Regions from separate parts of the Oceanobacillus sp. FSL K6-0127 genome, predicted to be linked through region 2. Evidence: riboswitches for the same ligand, from Rfam matches in the RefSeq annotation. Region 2 holds a riboswitch; the other holds the start of a gene.
The links. A riboswitch is a leader RNA that binds a small molecule or an ion and turns the genes downstream of it on or off. The one in region 2 is predicted to bind S-adenosylmethionine.
Positions count from the first base shown of each region.

Region 1: linked by a shared signal. The riboswitch ahead of MHH64_RS00015 (O-acetylhomoserine aminocarboxypropyltransferase/cysteine synthase family protein) and the one ahead of MHH64_RS10595 (ATP-binding cassette domain-containing protein) in region 2 are both predicted to bind S-adenosylmethionine.

Region 1 covers NZ_CP150287.1:1,390-4,815, forward strand. Annotated here, with positions in the region: gene megL (methionine gamma-lyase) at 1-153, opposite strand, end outside; gene rarD (EamA family transporter RarD) at 337-1,242, shown strand; SAM riboswitch class I at 1,374-1,486, shown strand; gene MHH64_RS00015 (O-acetylhomoserine aminocarboxypropyltransferase/cysteine synthase family protein) at 1,893-3,426, shown strand, end outside.
Region 2 covers NZ_CP150287.1:2,100,605-2,104,030, reverse strand. Annotated here, with positions in the region: gene MHH64_RS10600 (methionine ABC transporter permease) at 1-556, opposite strand, end outside; gene MHH64_RS10595 (ATP-binding cassette domain-containing protein) at 546-1,577, opposite strand; SAM riboswitch class I at 1,725-1,827, opposite strand; gene MHH64_RS10590 (thioredoxin family protein) at 2,044-2,358, opposite strand; gene MHH64_RS10585 (toprim domain-containing protein) at 2,433-2,789, opposite strand; gene gcvH (glycine cleavage system protein GcvH) at 3,227-3,426, opposite strand, start outside.

The DNA of each region.
Region 1 (3,426 bases), 2.1 Mb from region 2:
GGCAAAGCGACGTTCCCCCTGCTCCGCAGTTTCAAATGTATAGGTAGATGTTTGAAAAATGGGTGTGGAAAGACTCCCAAGCATTTCTTTAGTATCATAGCCTTCATGGATGACAGCCGTTTCAATACGTTTTTGATTTTGTTTTTGTGTCATCGTCAAACCCCCTCTTAATAGATGTCTCTTACGCTCACATCTATCATATCGAATACAACTCAATTATGAAAGCGTTTTCTAAAACTTAAGCTAAGCTAAGTGATTGCTAAATTGGTAAATTCCATCTACTATTATAGAAATGTTAAAGGTTGTTCAAAAAATCCGCTTAGGAGGGAAAATATAATGGATAATCGGCATACGAAAACCGGCATCATCTATACATTCAGTGCCTACCTCTTATGGGGGATTATTACAATGTACTGGAAACAAATTGATTATGTTCCAGCTGGGGAAATTCTAGCACATCGAATAGCATGGTCAGCAGTATTTATGCTGCTTCTTGTCATTTTTCTTGGTAAATGGAATAACTTCATACAGGAATGCCGACAAATTATGAAAAAGAAAAAGCAATTACTTGGGATCACAGCTGCCGCGATTGTGATTACATTAAACTGGTTTCTATTTATTTGGGCAGTTGTTCAAGGACATATCCTGCAAGCAAGTCTTGGATACTATATCAACCCGCTTATTAGTATTTTACTAGGAATTATCATTTTGAAAGAACCTGTAACGAAAGGTCAATTACTTTCCTTTATTTTAGCAGCAATTGGTGTGCTTTACTTAACATTCAGTTACGGTGTATTTCCATGGATTTCACTGCTGCTAGCAACCACATTTGCATTATACGGGTTACTGAAAAAAACAGTGAATGTCAGCGCAATCTCCGGGCTGACAATTGAAACATTGCTTATTACACCAGTCGCACTTATTTACTTATGGATTATTCCAAGCGGTTCATTTACTTTTACACCATTTATAACAGTTACGAACCTATTTTTAATTGGAGCGGGTATTGCTACCGCTGTTCCACTATTGTTATTTTCCAGTGGTGCAAAGCAGATTCCTCTAGCCATGGTAGGTTTCCTGCAATATATCACACCTACCATGATGCTTGTAATTGGTGTGTTTTTCTATAAAGAGCCCTTCTCACAAGCACATCTAGTTACGTTTGCTTTTATTTGGACTGCTTTATTTATATATATGGCGTCTATTTATAAAAATTCGCAGCGTCGTTTGAGAACACATTAAAATGAATCTCTGGCTTTAGGTAAATCCTGCAACATGCAATTACATTCAACCTAATTTAAACTTTTCAGAAAACATCATTGACAGATAATAGAATTCATTGTATACTCACACTAACTTAAATAATGCAACATCTCTTATCAAGAGCGGCGGAGGGAATAGGCCCTATGAAGCCCGGCAACCTTAAAGCATTAACCTGCTTGTAACGGTGCTAAATCCTACAGGGTAAAAACCTGGAAGATGAGAGGAGGAACGGTTCGTACATACGCCCTCTTCTTAGGAAGAGGGCTTTTTCATTTTCCCTCTTCAAACACAAAAGCGTAAGCGCCCGGTTAGCGACGTACGGACTGAGCCACAGGAGATAAAGGAAACACGCCCCTTTAGGGGTATGCCGATGTTAGGCGTAGCCTGGTTTAGTCGGCCATCCTTTTACCTAGAGTCAATGTTGACTTTCACCACAAGGGTATAAGTGCGACTAGGCCACATGTCTTAGCCAGTCGGCAAGTCTTCTTTATCGTACGGAGGCGAGGGAAGTCTCGCTACAGCTTTAGCGCTGGAGCTGGACGTGGCTGTTTCGGTAGCCAAGTGATCCACGGTATTAAAGTTTATAGTTTTCTAGTGAAAAACATAACATTTCAAGGAGGAATTTTATTATGTCACAATTTCAGCCAGAAACGGTATTACTTCATGGTGGTCAACAGCCGGACCCAACTTCAGGTGCGCGTGCTGTTCCAATCTATCAAACAACTTCTTATGTTTTCCGTGATACAGAACATGCACAAAACTTATTTGGTTTAGCAGAATCAGGTAATATATATTCTCGTATTATGAATCCAACGGTTGATGCATTTGAACAGCGTGTTGCTCAGCTGGAGGATGGGGTTGGTGCTGTTGCAACATCATCCGGAATGGCTGCTATTACGCTAGCAATTTTGAATATCGCGGAAGCTGGGGATGAAATTATTGCGGACAGCAACCTATATGGCGGTACGTACAATCTCTTTGCAGCGACCCTTCCACGCTATGGGATTACAGTAAAATTTGTTGATGGTACAAAACCGGAGGAATTTGAAGCTGCGATTACCGATAAAACAAAAGCTATATTTGGTGAAATCATCACAAATCCAAGTCTTTACGTATTTGATGTAGAAGCTGTTGCTGATATTGCACATGCTCATGATATTCCATTAATTATTGATAATACTTTTGCCCCTTATATCGCAAAACCGCTCACTTGGGGCGCAGATATTGTTATTCATTCCGCAACAAAATGGATCGGCGGTCACGGAACGACAATTGGCGGGGTCGTTGTTGATGGTGGAAGATTTGACTGGAATAACGATCGATTCCCTGGCTTCACCGAGCCTGACGAAACATATCACGGCTTAAAATATAAAGATCTTGGTCCAACAGCATTTATTACAAAACTTCGTGTTCAATTATTACGTGATATCGGGGCATGCTTAAGCCCCCAAAGTGCATTTTTATTTTTACAAGGACTAGAAACGCTACATTTACGAATTGAAAGACACGCACAGAACGCAGAAAAAGTTGCTGCCTATTTACAAAAACATGAAGCAGTAGAATGGGTCAGCTTCCCTGGTTTAAAGGAACATCCATCACATGGGCTTGCTAAGAAATATTTCAAGAGCGGCTATGGATCGATTATTACATTCGGTATCAAAGGGGGACGCGATGCAGGTAGAAAGCTAATCGACAATGTGAAGCTATGGTCACATGTAGCAAATGTTGGAGACGCTAAATCCTTAATCATCCATCCTGCTTCAACGACACATCAGCAGCTAAATGCTGAAGATTTGAAGAAAAGCGGTGTAACTGAAGAGCTTGTCCGCTTGTCGATTGGACTAGAAGCTGTAGAAGATATTCTGGCAGACTTAGAGCAAGCAATTGATCAAGCAACTGGAGTTAATCAAGCTGCACAACAATCGAATGACGCTGTAATTAAAAGCTTGCTTTCCTCTCCATTTAATCGTCAGGAAGGTATTCGCAAAAAAGTTATTGCTAGCATCGGGATTGATCAAAGCGAAACGAAATCCTTAGAAAAACTTGGTTTTGAAATCATTTCTGTAGAAGATGATCCAGCTAATGAATTATCTGTAATTTCATCTCCTGTTGATGCATTATGGGTTAAGGATAAAGAACTTCCAGCTGCAGTTATTGAACAAT
Region 2 (3,426 bases):
ATCCAAAATAATACGCATAGTTTCCAAGACCACCTGCACCAATCGCACCTGCCATTGCGGTATACCCAATTAATGCAATCGAGGTAACCGTAAGGCCTGATACGAGTGCCGGCATTGATTCAGGGAGTAGAACACGGAAAATGATGGTACGTGTTTTCGCCCCCATCGCTTTGGCTGCTTCAATTACACCTTTTTCCACTTCGTTAAGCGCGATTTCAACGAGTCTCCCGTAAAACGGAGCTGATCCAATAATTAATGCGGGCAGTGCTGCATTTGGTCCGCGAATCGTTCCGATAAGGAAATCGGTAAATGGAAATAGCAATAAGATCAATATAATAAATGGGATGGCTCTAAATATATTCACAAGAGCCGCTACAACAAAATAAATATACTTATTTTTCCAGATGCCGTCTTTTTTCGTTAAATATAGAAGCAATCCTAATAATAGACCGAAAATACATGTACCAATAATAGCAATAATTGTCATGTAAAATGTTTCGTAAGTTGCTTCAACTAAATCCTCGTATTTAATATTTGGGAATAACTCAGCTAACATCCCGGATAACCTCCACTTCGACCGAGGTCTGTTCCTGTATAAAGCTTAATGCTCTATCGAATTCCTCTTGTTCGCCAATAACCTGTACGAATAATGTGCCATATCCGCCAGCTTGTGTTTGGGTGATTTTTCCTTGTAAAATATTTAAATCAATATCAAAACGCTTTGCCAGCTGGCTTATAAGGGTTTGATTTGTAGCCTCACCTAAAAATTGAAGCTTAAGAATAATACCATCTGCATTATTCTCAATAATATTGGTTATATCATCCTCTTCGTCACTTGGTCCCATAATTTGCTGAACAAATTTTTTCGTAACGTCTTGTACGGGATGGGTAAACACATCAAGCACATTTCCCTGTTCAACAATCCGTCCTTGCTCCATGACCGCTACTTGGTTACAGATTTTTCGAATAACATGCATTTCATGTGTAATCAAAATAATCGTTAATCCAAGCTTTTTATTAATGTCGACCAGCAAATTCAAAATCGCATTCGTTGTTTCTGGATCCAATGCAGAGGTTGCCTCATCACATAACAGCACTTTTGGATTATTCGCAAGTGCGCGAGCAATTCCAACACGCTGCTTCTGTCCACCACTTAATTGGGATGGATAAGCTTTTTCCCGTCCACCAAGGCCAACCAAATCAATGAGTTCCTGTACTCGCTTTTGCCTCTCCTGCTTTGGGACTCCTGCAATTTCAAGTGGGAATGCAATATTTGCCTCTACCGTTCTTGACCAAAGTAAATTGAAGTGCTGAAAAATCATGCCGATTCCTTGTCTTGCAAGGCGAAGCTGTTTTGAATTAAGTGTCGTTATTTCTTCATCATCAATAACAATTCGTCCTGATGATGGTTCTTCCAATCGGTTAAGCAGTCTGACGAATGTACTCTTCCCTGCACCGCTGTACCCAATCACGCCGAATATCTCACCGTCAGGGATAGTAAGGGTCAAATCATCAACAGCTGCTATGTCATCATTATTTAGTCTAAAGACCTTACGTAAACCCTCAATCGAAATCACGTTATGTCCTCCTCTTCGTTCTAACTTTTGTGCCTATAAACAAATTCTTTACTGTATGAATGCTGCAATACATTTTTTAACCAAAAAACAAAAAACGTCTTCTGTAAGAGAACAGAAAGACGTCATATCATTAAAAAGTCTCACGTTCTCTCATCTGTCAAAGTTTACTTTGCAGGAATTGGCACCTTTCAAAAGATTGAAGGTTGCCGCGGTTTCAAAGGGCCAGTCCCTCCACCGCTCAAGATAAGAGATAGATCGTATTTGATTTAGCAATTCAGTGACACTATAGTAGCATGCTAAAATACGCGTGTCAATCCTAAATAGGATTAACTTTTGTTAAAGTGAAACTTCAATCAAGAGCTTTTTCTCTCCACTGCATGATAGTACCACAGGAGTATGACTCCAAGCCCTTCCCCACCTTCTAATTTTAACTCTCTCACGCATAGAAAGGGGGGATATTAGAGCCTTAATGGGTGGCAAATAATTCTGGCTTATATATCATCAAATAATTATATATATTACCTGTCGATTGAAAGGCATAAACTTTTTCTTTCACTTCATTACCTTCTTTAATTAAAAGGCATGGAACACTTTCAATTTTATTTTCTTGCATAAATTCAGGATACAAGGACGCATTCATCTCATAAAAGATATCTATTCCATGAACAGACTCGATTTTAGCAAGCATTGATCTTGCCACCGTACATGTTCCACAAAAAGGTGTATAAATATAAATTAACATGCGTTCCTGTTCCAAACTTTTTTCTGTTATTTGCTGCATTTTTAACCACCTTAAGTTCAATCTATAAGAGGATATTCAAAAAACCCGGTAAATATCCTCTTTTTGAACACACACTATAATAAAAATATAGGATGAACAGAGAAATGTTTACTCAGTAGTGTGCTTGCAAGTATTTTCTCTGGTGTCGCTGCAACCTCCCGATATTCACTGCTAATGTAAATATGCTCCGCATGCGGTAGCTCACGAGCCAGCTGCTTACGCAATTTCATTCCAGATTTATCCTCGTCAACTAGAATAAACACATCCTTTTCATCCAATTCGTATGTTTCCAGTAATTCATCAAATCGTTCTACACCGAATGTACCATTTGTACATACGATAGTAACCTCATCATTGATGACTTTTTCAATTTGCTTCTTATCTGTAAGCCCTTCGACAATAATCACTTTTTCAAACTCAGTAGTTATCATACATGAGCACTCCTTATGCAAGCAAAAAAGTTGCCTACGTAATTCGCGTTCAAAAGGAGGATGAAAAGACCGAGATCGGGTAAAGTTGCAATGTCCTATCGCAACACGAACACGTCCTGTGTGTGTCGAGGTTCGGTGACGTTGTTACTCTCGTCACGGAACGAATGCAATTAATACGTAAGTATAGAGCTTGAACAGAATGCGAACTTCTACAGGGACGTGAACAATTTTCATAGGAAGTTTTCTTTCGCCAACGTGTTCCACAGGAAGCGGTGACTTCAACGGTCTACACAGCACGTGTCAGGAGTTAATCGAAGAACACCTATCTCATTGTTTCATTTTCACCGGACTTTTTGAACAGCATCTATTTACATACATTATATGATTGAAAGAAGGCTAACTATACACTTTCACACGCGTAAGTTAGCCTTTGGGCATTATTCTTCAGTTAATTCTTGATATGCATCTGCAGATAATAATTGCTCAAGCTCAGCTACATCAGAGGGCTCAACAACAACCATCCATGCTTTTTCATATGGAGATTCATTTACAAATTCTGGGCTATCTTCCAATTCTTCATTTACTGCGACAACTTTCCCGCTGATTGGAGCATATAATTCAGAAACTGTTTTTACAG